3 regions of the Pseudoalteromonas sp. XMcav11-Q genome follow, and region 3 is predicted to be linked to each of the others. Evidence: predicted binding sites of a transcription regulator. Region 3 holds the regulator's gene; each other region holds the start of a gene.

Region 1 (5,230 bases), on a different contig from region 3:
TTTTAGTATAAAAACCATGCAAAAAAGGACAAATCTTACTATCAGAACTATATTAATTATTGCGAAGTTTAATTAACTCGTTAAGATAGCTAACTCATTTGTTAAATTAATGTTTAACCTTATTTTAATTGGTATATTTATATGAAGTCTTTTGATCATAAAGTAATTTTGATCACTTTGGTTATTGCAGTAGCGAGCTTTTTCATTGTTGATCTTGCATTAAGCTCTACACAGCTCGACGCTGCTCTTATGCTTGCCGTAGGTATTATCATCGGTAGTGTAGTAAGCCAGTTTTTAAAAAGTGATACACAACAAGAAAAACAATCAAACTTATCAACTACTACATTATATGTAGGCAATCTACCATATCGAGCCAACGAACATGTTGTCCGCGAACTTTTCGAAGAGCAAGGGCAAGTATTTTCAGTTCGTCTACTTAAGGATAAAAACACAGGCAAACGACGTGGTTTTGGTTTTGTTGAGATGTCTAAGCAAGATGCAGAAAAGGCGATCACTCAACTCAATGAGCGTGAATTTCAACAGCGTACATTAAAAGTAAGAGAAGCAAAGCAAAAGCCTGAAGGTGAGATGGATCACTCACCCGCTTAATTAATCTTTATTTAAATTAATTATAGAGATTGCTTCTTTACTATCCATTACTGGTGCCGTTGCATAGAAACACACTTCCGATGCACTCGGCACCTTTTCTCCTACTACTATTTGACTTCCCAACAGTGACACTGCACGGTTGGCTATTGCTTTGCCTGAATCAACCAGCTCAACATGCTTCTGTAAGCAATTCTTGATATCGTGAGCTATCAAAGGAAAATGTGTACACCCCAACACGAGCCTATCAACAGTGGCTGGAATGTTAAGCCGAGCTATTTCCGCGCACAGTGCCTCTTTATCCAACTCGTTATGCCAATAAAAGTACTCAGCGATCCTTACAAGCTCCGTTGAATGCAAAGTTTCAACTTTACAACCTGAGGTAAAATCCATGATGAGCTTATGCGTATATGCATTATTTGACGTTGCCGGTGTTGCTAATAGTGCGATGTGCTTGGTCTTTGAACTAGACGCAGCAGGCTTAACAGCAGGAACCACACCTATAATTGGTATCTGGGTATGTTTTCTGGCTTCTTCTAATGCGTATGTTGAAGCGGTATTACATGCAATAACGATAAGATCAACATTGCCCAAGTATTGCTGTTGCCAACGAATAAGTCCCTTGATACGTGATTTGATTAGCTCTTGAGGCTGAAGGCCATATGGGAGAAAAGCATTGTCCATAACATAACTAAATGAAACCCCCTGCAAACATGCCTTTAAGTGCGACAGCACACTGGTGCCACCGATCCCCGAATCGAAAACCAAAATATGCGACAAACTTCATACCTCAAATCAATGAAGTATGAAGTTTGCCATGAGTCCTCGCGAAAATAAACTGGCTTAGCTTGTTTGTTTTTGCTCTACTTGCTCTTTATTTAGTTCATTCAGTTTACTAAAAAAGCTACTAGCATAATCCAAAAACTCATTTAGTCTCGACTGACCTTCATTCATCCAAGCAAGCAGGTTTGGCAACTCATTATCGGCATTGAGTCCCTTAGCTTGCTCTTGCACATCTGCTAACTGCTTATTGAGTGGCATAAATGCCTTCTCTAACTCTTTCATTGGATTACCTTGCTGATATTGAGCAATCGCAGCTGACGTTTTACTTTGTCTTAGATCCATCGTGAAATTAGTGATCTGATCTGAGTTTAAGCTAAGCGACTTTGCCAAATCGAAAGCTTCATCGTATTCACCACCGAAAAAAGAGTCACTGACATTACGGATATCTTCCATCATATCGTTAATTGCCTGCTGCTCCTCTTCGTTCAACTCACCATTTACCTTAATTGAGAAACTGACTTCGTGAGAGGACTTAGTGCCATATGCCATGCCATAATCATTACCTTTTTGCGCGACACTCGCAGCGGCCCCCTGAGCATACGCATCGGAGAATGAAATAACGACTTCATCCCCTTCAGCTGTAGTAAATGCATATTCAGCCTGATTAGAGAGGCTCGCAAACTGTGCGGCACTGATCGCTAATGCCTTTGGCGACTTTTCTTCAAACAGCTCTTTTTCAAAATCATCTAAACCTTTAAAAATCCCTTCTCGTGATTTTTCAATACCATCTTCGATATCGGAATTGAAAGCGCCCATGCCTTTTAACTCTTCGCTGGCTTCATCAATACCCTGCAGCACGCCCTTACGTGCCCCATCTAGCATGGATTTCAATTCGTCATCATTTTTGCCGTCGACTTTGGCTTTCTTCACTGCACCCTGAACAAAATCGAGTACATTTTTGACAATAGATTCAAAATCAAATAGTGGCTTGTCTTTTTTATCTTGTGTCGGCTTCTCAATCCCCAACGCTTCTGCAAGCTTATCATCAAGAATTTTAGCTGCTAGCTTAGATTTATTCCCCGCATAGATGTCCGAATTAATTTGGATATTTGGTCCTATCCCTTTGCTCTTTCCAGGCTTATGCTGCATCGCTGGATTGAGCAACTGATTTAATTGCCCGATTTTCATGGTATGCCCTCCAATATATTAGTTAGATTATCGGCATATTTGCGCAAAGCTAAAGTATAATGATTAAAAAAACAGCAAACCAGACGCATCAGTGATGCTAGACTGGACAAATTAGCAACGCTCCCTAAAATAGCGCCTCTTAATTCAACATAGATGGTTTTAGCATGGCAGTAATAAAAATTGATGATTCAGCATACGAGCAACAGTTAGCAGATAAAGCTGAGCGTATCACAACACAATTTGCACAGTTTGATGCACCTGCACTTGAAGTGTATGAATCTGCAACTCGCCATTACCGCCAGCGCTGTGAATTTAGAGTATGGCATGAGGGTGAAGATCTGTTTCACATCATGTTTGACCAGCAAACAAAAGAAAAGATCCGTGTTGATAGCTTTGATCCTGGTGCGCCGCTTGTCAATGAAATGATGCAGGTGATGATACATCAGCTGAAAGGCAACGAAATATTGCGTCGTAAACTGTTTCAGATCGACTACCTCACGACACTGAGTGGTGAAGTACTGATCAGCTTGCTTTATCACAAGCAGTTAGATGAAGCGTGGCAAACCGCGATGCAGACATTGAGAGCCGAGTTGCAACAAACCTATAAAGTTGATTTTATCGGTCGTGCTAGAAAACAAAAGGTTGTGTTTGGCAACGACTATGTAACTGAAAAACTAAGCGTTAACGGTAAAGAGTATATTTATCAGCAGGTTGAGAACAGCTTTACGCAACCGAATGCACAAGTGAATCAGAAAATGCTAGCTTGGGCGCAGTCCATCAGTGAACCGCTAAGCAACGATCTACTTGAGCTTTATTGTGGTAACGGTAACTTTTCAATTGCGTTGGCTGGTTCATTCAATAAAGTGCTGGCTACGGAGATCTCTAAATCATCAGTAAAGTCTGCACAATTTAATATTGCAGCAAACAAAGTCGATAACTTAGATATTATTCGCATGTCGAGTGAAGAGTTTACACAAGCCATGAAAGGGCTGAAGTTTTCTCGATTAGATGGTATTGATTTACAGTCCTATGATTGCCAAACGATCCTTGTCGACCCGCCTCGTGCTGGTATGGATGAATTAACCTGTCGCTTAGTCAGCAACTACGACAACATTATTTATATCTCATGTAATCCAGACACATTAGAGCGTGATTTAGCCTTGTTATGTGAAACACATAAAATCGCACGCATGGCAATTTTCGATCAGTTCCCTTATACCCATCATATTGAATCTGGCGTTTACTTAGTGAGAAAGTGATCTCTAACTATTAACGACTGGCTGCCATCGCTGTGATAAGTGCTGGCAGTTGAGTTTCGCTAAAGACTTGAATACCGGATTGCTGTAATAAAGACGCCGTTAGCCCCTGCCCTACTATTTTTTTACCTGTATGACTACCATCGTAAATCAGATTGCTGCCGCAAGACGGACTGGACTCTTTTAACAACGCAAACTTTATATCGTGCTGAAGACAAGCCGCTAGCGCTTTTTTAGCACCGAGTTCAAACGCGGTGGTAAAATCATCCCCTTGTTTACTCAAAACTTTACCATCTGCTATTTCAGCCGATGGGCGAGGTGTTGGTAAACCACCAGATACTTCGGGGCACAGCGGTAAGACCCAATTTTTTTGCCGCCAATACTGCAACGTATTGTCTTGAAGGCTTTGTGAAGAGGCGTCATACCTCACCGGATAACCTAATAAACAGCTAGAAACTAAAACTTTAAACATAAAAAAGCCCCGCAACAATTGCAGGGCTAGTCTAATACAAATTAGATTTTATTTCTTTGCTAAATAATTCACCAAAGCTGCAATTTGCTCAGGCTTAGTCGTACCAGACTCACGAAGCAATAGCTTGTATTTACCGTTTACCACGAACATTGGTACACCTGTTAGCGCGCCTTTATCAGAAAGTGTCTTCTGCATTCGTTGCATTTTTGAAGCTTTAGTACGAACAGAGAAACTGGCATAAAGTTTATCAAACTTCTCTTCTTCAACACCTTGTGCAATAAAGATATCTTTTACATCAGCAAGTTCATTGATTTTTGCGCGCTTGCCATGGATATGATTAAACATGGCTGCAACTATCTTGTCTTTTTGTGGCAGCACTTCAGCAGTTGCAAGTGCTTGTGCCAACACCTGTTGGATCTCAGGCTCTCTTGGACCAACAAAATCTATATGGCTCTTTTTAAACTTAACGCCCTCGTCCAGCTTTGGTTTAACGTCAACGATTAAATTTTCCATTGCGTTACAGGCTGGACAATAAAAAGAAAAATACTCCATTACCTCAGGCTTTTTCGTGCCACGCTCGGCAATAACTTCATAATGCACACCTTCTTCAAATGGCGCAGCCTGAGCAAGAAGAGGAAGCATTAGTGCAACCGCTAAGCCTTTTAATACTTTCAACATACTAACTTTCTCCAGTCCTTATTTTTTTAATAGATATGCGATCAATTCATCAAGCTGCTCTTGGCTCTTGATACCTTTCATTTCGATTCTGTATTTGTCATTTACGATAAAAGTTGGAACGCCTGTTAGTGCACCCGCGTCAGAAAACTTATTTTGTGCTTTAAGCATGTTATTTTCAGCACTCACGACAGGCATACTCGTTACAGCCTGCTCAAACTTTTCAGCAGAAATCCCATTTAACTCCATT
Region 2 (5,230 bases), on a different contig from region 3:
CAAATGCGCAAAGACTTTGTCGCAAATGTATCTCATGAGCTAAGGACGCCGCTAACCGTCATGGCTGGCTATCTAGAGATGATGGATAGCGATAATATGCCACCCCCCGCGATGTGGGCTAAAGCACATGGCACTATGATAGATCAGTGTAAACGGATGGATAGTCTGGTAAATCAACTTCTTTCCTTGTCTCGAATCGAAGGGGCGAGAAAGCAAGACAATGACAAAGCCGTGAATATTCCTGCCATGCTTGATCTTATTCATACCGAAGCCAAGTCACTTAATCAGGAAAAGGGCCATGAGCTCGTTTTTGATATTGATCCGACTTTGGATATCAAAGGGGCTGGGGATGAGTTACGCAGTGCTTACTCAAATTTAATTTTTAATGCTATTCATTACACCAAACCCGGTGGGCACATTCGTGTACGTTGGTATTTAGAAAATGACTTGCCGACCTTTAGTGTCGTCGATAATGGTGATGGTATTGCGCCTGAACACATTAACCGACTAACTGAACGTTTTTACCGTGTGGATAAAGCACGAAGCCGAAAAACAGGCGGTTCGGGTCTTGGTTTAGCAATTACTAAACATGTGTTATCTCGTCATGACTCAGCTTTACATATTGAAAGCAAAGTGGGTGAAGGCTCTCGCTTTTGGTTTGCTTTCCCCAAACAAAAGCGAATTTTTATGACAAATGATGAAAGTCATAAAAGTGTAATTTAAGAGTAATTTTATTGTCATTTTATCGCTGCACAATGAGCTGCGTAAAATAACTGGGACCAACAACTGGAGTGACCCCAATGAAATTTAAAAGCTTAGTTGCCGCAATGGGTGTGGCTATTACTACATTAGTTTCTACTCAAGTATCTGCTTTAGACGAAAAGTTACCAGAGTATAATAAAACCAGCGGGATCTCAGGAAACTTCTCTTCTGTAGGTTCTGATACGCTTGCCAACATGATGACGTTTTGGGCAGAAGAATATAAAAGAATTTACCCTAACGTAAATATCCAAATCCAAGCTGCTGGTTCTTCTACTGCGCCACCTGCACTAACGGAAGCAACGGCAAACTTCGGCCCAATGAGCCGTAAGATGAAATCAAAAGAAATCGAAGCTTTTGAAAAGCGTTATGGTTATAAGCCAACAGAAATCCGCGTAGCAATTGATGCGCTCGCAGTATTTGTACACAAAGATAACCCAATTGAAGGCTTAACAATTGAACAGGTTGATTCAATCTTCTCTTCAACGCGCAAGTGTGGTTCGGCAGCACAGGCAAATCGCTGGAGTGATGTTGGTCTATCGGGTGATTGGGCAGCAAAAGATATTCAGCTTTATGGTCGTAACTCAGTATCTGGTACTTATGGTTACTTCAAGAAAAAAGCACTGTGTAAAGGTGACTTCCGCAATAATGTTAACGAGCAGCCAGGTTCTGCGTCTGTAGTACAGTCTATCTCGTCTTCAGTGAATGCGATTGGTTATTCTGGTATCGGTTATAAAACGTCAGGCGTACGTACCGTACCATTAGCGAAAAAAGGCACGAACTACGTTGATGCAACATTAGAAAATGTGGCACAGGGCAAATACCCACTGTCTCGCTTCCTATACCTATATGTGAACAAGCACCCTAATAAAGAATTAGCACCTATCGAGGCTGAATTCTTGAAGATGGTATTGTCTAAAGAAGGTCAAAAGATTGTTGAGAAAGATGGTTACGTTCCTCTTTCTAGCGAAATGGCGACACGTGAATTGAAAAAGTTAGGTTTACTTTAATCAATTACTCAACCCGCTAATTACTTGTTGTTATTGATGCCGCTCATTGAGCGGCATTTTTTATTTTCACACTTATATGTTCCCAGATTGAATAATTTGTTTAAATCTTCATCCTCAAGCGGCAAAAAAGCTGGAAATATTCTATATTTAGTTAAAATTTATAATAAATCAGTCGATAATGAACTCGTCTTACTTCAAAAGGTGTATATATGAGTCTAGGTACTGCTTTTGCTGATCTTAGTATCACCAAAAAGATCCACGCAATTACGCTCGTTGCGGTTGTCGCTTTTGTGATTATCGTGTTTGTTAATTACAACGCTATTAGTTCTAATCAAAGGGCATTAAATGAATTAGAGGAGCAGACTTACAAAATTCTTAACCTCGCCACAGAAAACGCAAATAAGCTGCAGAATTTAGATGAGCTATTCACTCAAGCTGTAACCTTCGGGGATGCTGAATTACTAGATAAAGCAAAAGAATATCAACAGCAAATCCAAGCGAACCTGCAAAAAATTGAGTCGGTACAAAGCGGCTTTATGCCTTCAGATAATAGCGATGAACTTGCACAATACGGCAAAATTGCGCAACAAATTGCTGGGGGAATGATAGATGGTACAGCTGATTTTTCCCGCATCCAAGAAGATGCCAAAAAGAAAACTGAAATCTACGAAGGCCTAGTCGCAGATTTTACCAAGGCTAAAACGAACGCGAATGATCGTTTTGTTGAATTACTTCAAAATACCGAAGCGCGTTCAGCAAACGCGCTCACGATAATGTTGATTGTGGCCGTTATTTCTTTACTTGTTTTGGTTTTCTTAGCGGTTGTGATTGCAAGAGGTATAGGCAACTCTGCTAAGGATGCGGCGCAAAATCTGAAACTATTAGCGCAGGGGCAGGGTTCTTTGTCTACTACGCTCAATGTGCGCTCTCACGATGAAATTGGCCAAGTATCCATAAACTTCAATGAATTTGTTGCGTTACTAAAAGGGGCGGTTGTCGAGGTGATGAGTGTCGTCGAGCCTTTGATGAAAGACTCAAGTCGTCTTGTTCAGGGCATGGAAAAAGCTGAAGGAGCAACGAATCAACAAACGCATGACGCGGAAGTGGTACGTCAATCTATGGAAGAAATGCGGTTAAGTGTGGGTGATATCTCTCATTCAGCGTCACAAGCTTCTGATGCTGCTCAGCTGGCCGAACAAGAAGTTGAGCAGAGTAAGCGCCAAATTCAGGTGTCAGTTAACGAATCACAAGCGTTAAGTGAAGAAATTAATCACGCAGCAGAGACGATCAATAAGCTAGCTGATGATACACAGAACGTGACGCAAATCTTAAATGTGATCACATCAATTGCAGAGCAAACCAATTTACTTGCCTTGAATGCTGCGATTGAGGCGGCTCGTGCTGGTGAGCAAGGTCGAGGTTTTGCGGTGGTTGCTGATGAAGTCCGCGAATTAGCCTCAAGAACAGCAAAGTCGACCAATGAGATAAGAGAACTTTTAAATGTGCTAACAGAAGCGGCAAATCAAGCGGTGAAAGCAATGACAAGTGCAAGCAGTATGGCAATTAATAATGCTGAAGCTGCAGCACAAACTGGGCAGTCGATTGAGCAGATAGCAGCACAAATCTTGTCAATTAATAGCATGAATGGCCAAATTGCTGCGGCAACGGAAGAGCAGACCTCGGTAGCCGCTATGGTAGTAAACAATGTGACATCTATGCACCAGTCTTTCCAAGACACAATGCAAGCGTTGAATGAAGTACAAGACGTTGCTGAGAATCTCCATGTACTGTCCGACAACTTGAAAGATGCAACCTCAAAATTTAGAGTCTAATGCTTTAATTTTTAAACGATAAATAAAAACAGCCACATTAAGTGGCTGTTTTTATTTGATAAGGAATATTAGGGCCTGTTTATCTTTCAAGTTTGCTTTTGCAGCAGTTTGATTGGTATTTATACAAGGCAGAGCCTGCGTAGCATAGTCATTCTATGTGAGTCAGGCGAGAACACAGTAGAAATGCCAATCAAGCGCTGCCCTTTGGGTTCACCTGAGTGCGCTTTGTTCATTGTTGCTCAACTTTTGCCTAGATCACTAGGCAAAAGTCGGGCGTCGCGACCAAAACCCACTCAGAAGAACAAAAATCAAACAGCAAAGGACAACAGGCCTTAGTATTTACCAATCACTTTGACGGCACCGGTTACTTTAGTAGCATCAATATAACCAATTGCGTCTGCATTGCTCGAAACAAAATCGATTACCGCTTGATCGCTATCTAGCTTCTTCGGAGGTGTTCCCTTACCGGTGAATACTAATTTAGACCAATGGGCATTTAGCTGAGAGCTAGATTTACCAATCACTTTGTCGTTAAACTCGTCAAATACCGCGTTACCATCCTGATTCACAGGGGTCGCACTACTGCCATCGGCAAATGATTTGCTTTTGCCAAGGAATAACTTTTTGATAGTACCATCATCTACAGTAGATGCATTTGCTGAGTTCACGATAACAGCAACATCTGCTAAAACTGCCTGACTGGCTAATAGTAGCCCTAAGGTCATTATTTTTTTAATCATATTAACCTCCGTTAGAATACTAAATCGATACCGAAGCTCAACAGTTCAACTTTTTGATCTGTTAGCGTGTTATCGAATTGGTTTAGTTCAATCTTGAATGCAGCTGACGGATGGAAGTCATAACGTGCACCAATACTCCACGTTTCTGATTCTGAACGAGCGCCTGCAAGCGCACCATTAACAAGTGTTCTTAAATAAGGTGCATTTGGATTGGTCGGATCGGTCGTGACAGGAATGGTTACACCATTTGGAGCGGTGATGGTGAGTGGGACAGAGTTGAACTCGTCGTTGTCATTCTTATCTTCATTGTGTTCGTAGGTTAGGTGGAGTGTCCACGTATCAATCCGATAACCGATAGATGCATAGTACTGTTGCTGTTTAGCAAGTATGCTGTTGTCTACGTCGAACTGAGTGTATTCTGCATCGAACAAGATATCGTTATAGTCGATAGCAATACCTATTGCGGCAAAGTAAGCATCATCTTTGTCGGCTGCGATGTCATCCGCTTGTTGCGTTAGTCCATAACCAGTCAACCCCGCTAACAATCCAGATAGTTCGGGGCTATTAGCTGCGCTAATGCTCGCTTCGGTAGCAAAGTAGGCCGCACGCGCACTGAACCAATCTCTGCTTAGTGTCCAGTTAATACCTACCGTGTTATTTAACTCAGCTTCATCTGAGTAGGTAATAGCAACAATGTCGTCATCTACGCTGCCTAAAGCTAGCTGTACAGTGCTTTCCCACTCCCCTAATGTCGAATTATGGATATAACTCAATCCGTTATAAGTGCTAAAGCTTAGGTTATATACAGATTGAGGTGGTTTAACCCAGCGGTATGCATAGCCCACATCTAAAAAGTCAGAATAGCGATAGAATGGTATACGCATTTTAC
Region 3 (5,230 bases):
GTCGGGGATTGATACAGAGCAAATGTTAAGCAGCCAACGTAAAACACAAACTGCTGCGCCGGCGCACCAAGCGAAGCCACAGCAAGCTCGTCGCCAATCTTTTGACTTTGATGATGATGGATTTGAGCAACCACAGCAGTGGATCGAGTCTGATGAATTAGACAACGGTTTTGGTGATGATTTACCTGAGTTAAATGCCAAGCCTGACGAAATGAGTGCGATGCGTGAAGAGATGAACGCTATTCGTCAATTACTTGAACATCAAGTATCTGGTCTAATGAAACAAGAAATGGCTCGTCGCGATCCAACCCGTGCGTGCCTTGTAGATCGTCTGGAAGGAATGGGCATAGACAAAGATGTCGCTGAGCAAATGGCATGTTTTATCCCTGATGATGTGTCTCGTAAAGAAGCTTGGGACGCGCTGTTGAATATGGTAATTAACCAAATGCACACCACCAACAATGATATTCTTCGTCAAGGTGGCGTATTTGCAATGGTTGGTCCAACTGGTGTTGGCAAAACCACAACGGTTGCAAAATTAGCGGCATTAGGCGCACAAAAATACGGTGCAGATAAAGTGGCGCTAATAACCACCGATACCTATAGAATCGGCGCTTACGAGCAACTAGCTACCTATGGTAGAATCATCGGTTGTCCGGTTAAACAAGTTAAAGATGCAAATGAACTTGCAGAAGTGCTTTATCATTTACGCAATAAGCGTCTAGTATTAATAGATACGGCGGGAATGAGTCAAAGAGATTTGCGCTTAACTGAACAGTTAAATACACTTATGCGTAGCGCGAGAGTAGATATTCGTAGCTATTTAGTGTTGAGTGCGACAGCACAGATGAATGTGTTACAAGAAACAGTAAGACACTTCAAAAAAGTAAATTTAAGTGGCTGTATTTTCACAAAACTTGATGAAAGTCTAAGTTTGGGTGAGATAATTAGCATAGCGATTCAAAATCGCTTGCCAATAGGGTATCTTACCAACGGTCAGCGAGTGCCAGAAGACATTCGCGTAGCAAATGCTCAAAAGCTAGTAAAAAAGGCTGAGCAATTGTATTTAAAAAGAATAAAAGCACAGCACTCTCGACGTGTACCTGTAGCGTCAGAGTCAGTAGGAATGTATGATTAACACAGTTTTAGATCAAGCAAGTGGCCTGCGTAGAATGAGTCAAAATAGCAACCAGGGTGTAAAAGTAATAGCCGTGACCGGTGGTAAAGGTGGGGTGGGTAAAACCAATGTCTCGCTCAATACTGCCATCGCTATGGGCCAACAAGGACAGCGAGTTCTCGTTTTAGATGCGGACTTGGGCTTGGCAAACTGTGATGTGATGTTAGGGCTCCGAGTAGAAAAGAACCTTTCACATGTGTTGTCGGGTGAATGTGAACTAGATGAGATTCTCGTAGAAGGTCCCGCTGGTATCAAAATTGTGCCAGCTACTTCGGGTTCTCAAAGCATGGTGGAGTTGACTCCCGCAGAGCATGCTGGACTTATTCGCGCATTTAGCGAGCTTAACACTCAATTTGATGTTTTAATTGTTGATACCGCAGCTGGTATCTCAGATATGGTTCTGAGCTTCTCTCGAGCTGCACAAGATGTGATGGTTGTTGTGTGTGATGAACCGACTTCTATTACGGATGCTTATGCGTTGATCAAAGTTTTAAGCAGAGAGCATGGCGTTTATCGTTTTAAAATAGTTGCCAATATGGTCCGCAGTATGCGTGAAGGGCAAGAATTATTTGCTAAACTTTCAAAAGTTACAGACCGTTTTCTTGATGTAGCATTGGAATTAGTGGCCACAGTACCATTTGACGAAAACATGCGTAAGTCCTCTCGTAGACAAAGAGCAATCGTGGATTTATTTCCGAGCTCTCCAGCAGCAGTTGCAATTAAAGGACTTGCTGCCAAGGCAGTTAAATGGCCAATTCCTCATCAACCTTCCGGTCATCTAGAATTTTTCATTGAACAACTTGTAAACGGGTGATTATGGCTTCTCCGGTCAACAGAGCTGCGGGATATCAAACTTCTGACCATATCCATAAAGTGGTCGAGAGACATGCTCCACTTGTCAAAAAAGTGGCATGTCACCTGATCGCTCGGCTTCCGGCAAGTGTGCAGCTCGACGATCTAATTCAATCAGGTATGATTGGATTGATTGAAGCATCTAAAAATTTCGATGCTACTAAAGGCGCTAGTTTCGAGACCTTTGCGGGGATACGCATCCGAGGTGCAATGCTAGATGAAATCCGTCGCGGAGATTGGGCCCCTCGGTCCGTACATAAAAACAGCAGAATGGTAGCCGAAGCGATATCTGAGCTCGAATCTCTCCTTGGCCGCGAACCAAAAGACACTGAAATCGCTGAAAAACTTGATATATCTTTAGATGAGTACCATCATATTTTACATGATGTAAATGCAAGTAAAGTCATCGGCATTGAGGATCTAGGGGTTGATGAAGATGTGATAACCCCAGCAAACAGCGATTTTGCGCTAGACAAACCGTTTAATAACGTTAAAAATGAACGTTTTAACGAGTCTTTAGTAAATGCTATCAAAGCACTACCCGAAAGGGATGCTCTGGTGTTGTCACTTTACTATAACGACGAAATGAATTTGAAAGAGATTGGTGCCATCCTTGATGTCAGTGAATCTCGAGTAAGCCAAATTCACGGTCAGGCAATGATAAAGCTCAAAGCTAAAATCAATGACTGGATAAATTAGAGTACATAAAATAGTTGGGTTCGAACCTCACTGGAGGAAGTTTTGGATAAGAACATGAAGATTCTCGTGGTTGATGATTTCTCTACTATGAGAAGAATAATCAAAAACCTATTAAGAGATTTAGGCTTTACCAATGTTCAAGAAGCTGATGATGGTAGTACAGCACTTCCGATGCTACAAAATCAGGAGTTTGACTTTGTAGTAACTGATTGGAACATGCCGGGCATGCAAGGTATTGATCTGCTTCGTGCAATACGCGCAGATGAAAAGCTTAAGCACATTCCAGTGTTGATGGTTACCGCAGAAGCGAAAAAAGAACAAATTGTTGCAGCAGCGCAAGCTGGGGTGAACGGATATATTGTTAAACCGTTTACTGCAGGTACGCTCAAGACTAAGCTTGAAAAAGTATTTGAGCGACTAGGCTAAACAGCAAGGGGATATGGCCTATGTCTGTAAATGCTGCGCCGCAAATTACACTTGAACAAGCCAAGCAACTTGTTGAGCTACTAGAGCAAGGTGAACAAGAAAAAGCTGACCAGCTGATTTTAGAAGCTGCTAACAAAGAGCAATCGGAGTTATTTGCAGAAGTTGGAAAGCTAACTCGCCAATTACACGAGTCCTTGAAGAACTTTGAGCTGGATACTCGACTCTCAGATCTCACGACAGAGGCTATACCTGACGCCAAGCAGCGTCTTAATTATGTTATGGAAATGACAGAAAGCGCTGCTAATAAAACGATGGACGCGGTCGAAGAAAGCTTACCTCTTGCGCAGAATCTTGCGGATGAGTTAGCACAAATAAAGCCTACTTGGGATCGGTTGATGAGCAGAGATATTCAACTCGGTGAGTTTAAATCTCTGTGTCATGATCTCGACAGCTTTATGCAGACTTCAAAGACACGTACAGACGAATTACAAGGCTTAATGACTAATGTGCTGATGGCGCAAGACTATCAGGATTTGACTGGGCAGGTCATCCGTCGAGTCATTGAGCTTGTGAGAGAAGTAGAAGATAGTCTCATTCACCTTCTAACTGTGTTTGGTACTTCGGATGAAGCGCCTGCAGTTGCAGAAAATGCGAATGAAAACGAAATAAAAACAACTGAGACTATCAGTGATGAATTGTCTGGACCTGAAGGTCCAATTATTGACGCTGAATCGCGAGATGACGTGGTTTCTGGTCAAGACGAAGTCGATGACTTGCTATCTAGTTTAGGCTTCTAGTTGGAGAGTGTGTATGAGCTTTGAAGTCGATGAAGATATCTTGCAGGACTTTCTTGTTGAAGCAGGCGAAATATTAGAACTGTTATCTGAACAGCTTGTTGAACTAGAAAATAATCCCGAAGATAAAGAACTTCTCAATGCGATTTTCCGTGGCTTCCATACTGTTAAAGGTGGAGCAGGCTTCCTCGGTATGACCGAACTGGTTGATGCCTGTCACGGTGCAGAGAACGTGTTTGATGTACTAAGACAAGGGCAGCGAAAAGTAACGTCAGAATTAATGGATGTTATTTTGCAATCTTTGGATACGATCAACGAAATGTTCGCTTGTATTCAAAACCGAGAGGAACCCGAAGCTGCCGATCCTGTGTTGCTTGAAACCCTCCATAAACTCAGCCAACCTGCATCTGAAGACGAAGTCAGTGAAGTGATTGAGGAACCTGTTTCAGAGCCAGAATCTGTTGTACCAGATTTAAGTGCGGATGATATTCTATTCGATGCGGACGCAGATTCAGGCGATGATAGCGGCTCTAGCATTGATGAGATAACAGAAGAAGAATTTGAAAATCTATTAGATGAGTTACACGGCTCTGGTAATGCGCCTGCTGTCGCACCGGCGGCTAAACCTGAAACGGTGTCAACTGCAGATGACGGCGATATCACCGATGACGAGTTCGATAATCTCTTAGATGAACTCCATGGGGTTGGGAAATTTGGTGGAGCACCAAATGCAGAAGATGCGGCTACTTCTCAAGCCAGTGAGCCTGCGGCTAAAGCAACGTCATCAGGCGCTGCGAGTGTGCCCTCTGGAGATGAAGAAATTACCGATGATGAGTTTGAGGCTTTGCTTGACGAACTTCATGGTAAAGGCAGTGCTCCTAAAGCGGTAGATGAATCGCCGACAGATATCTCAGAAGCTGAGCCAGCTCAACCTGAGCCTGCTAAAGCTGCGCCACCTCCGAAACCTGCTCCAAAGCCTGCGCCTAAAGTTGAAGCTAAACCTGCGACTCCAGCCCCGCAAAAAGAGCCAGAGCCTGCAAAAGCTTCTGCGCCAGCAGCTGCAAAGAAACCTGCTGCGCAAGCTGAGACTACAGTGCGAGTTGATACCAAACGTCTTGATGAAATCATGAATATGGTTGGCGAATTAGTATTGGTGCGTAACCGCTTGGTTAGTTTAGCGAATAACACCAACAGCGAAAGCATGGGTAAAGCTATTTCGAACCTTGATGTAGTGACCGCAGACTTGCAGGGCGCTGTGATGAAAACGCGGATGCAGCCGATC

Evidence for each region. Region 3 encodes FliA, which starts transcription of late flagellar genes. Its sites were predicted from a motif close to CTAAAGNTNNNNNNNNNNNNGCCGATA; they were not measured.
Region 1: the regulator FliA is predicted to act here: its motif matches at 2,606-2,632, upstream of ABMY45_RS22685 (DUF5610 domain-containing protein).
Region 2: the regulator FliA is predicted to act here: its motif matches at 1,921-1,947, upstream of ABMY45_RS22455 (HAMP domain-containing methyl-accepting chemotaxis protein).

The regions. Positions count from the first base shown of each region.
Region 1 is NZ_JBECOX010000024.1:599-5,828, forward strand. It holds gene ABMY45_RS22675 (RNA-binding protein) at 142-609, shown strand; gene murI (glutamate racemase) at 610-1,386, opposite strand; gene ABMY45_RS22685 (DUF5610 domain-containing protein) at 1,450-2,577, opposite strand; gene trmA (tRNA (uridine(54)-C5)-methyltransferase TrmA) at 2,742-3,836, shown strand; gene ABMY45_RS22695 (DUF523 domain-containing protein) at 3,847-4,305, opposite strand; gene ABMY45_RS22700 (thiol:disulfide interchange protein DsbA/DsbL) at 4,354-4,983, opposite strand; gene ABMY45_RS22705 (thiol:disulfide interchange protein DsbA/DsbL) at 5,002-5,230, opposite strand, start outside.
Region 2 is NZ_JBECOX010000023.1:26,335-31,564, forward strand. It holds gene phoR (phosphate regulon sensor histidine kinase PhoR) at 1-723, shown strand, start outside; gene ABMY45_RS22450 (phosphate ABC transporter substrate-binding protein) at 801-1,769, shown strand; gene ABMY45_RS22455 (HAMP domain-containing methyl-accepting chemotaxis protein) at 1,979-3,601, shown strand; partial or broken gene ABMY45_RS22460 (hypothetical protein) at 3,785-4,044, shown strand; gene ABMY45_RS22465 (phosphate ABC transporter substrate-binding protein) at 3,934-4,341, opposite strand; gene ABMY45_RS22470 (porin) at 4,353-5,230, opposite strand, start outside.
Region 3 is NZ_JBECOX010000005.1:167,342-172,571, reverse strand. It holds gene flhF (flagellar biosynthesis protein FlhF) at 1-1,138, shown strand, start outside; gene ABMY45_RS10175 (MinD/ParA family protein) at 1,131-1,991, shown strand; gene ABMY45_RS10170 (RNA polymerase sigma factor FliA) at 1,994-2,728, shown strand; gene cheY (chemotaxis response regulator CheY) at 2,771-3,154, shown strand; gene ABMY45_RS10160 (protein phosphatase CheZ) at 3,175-3,951, shown strand; gene ABMY45_RS10155 (chemotaxis protein CheA) at 3,965-5,230, shown strand, end outside.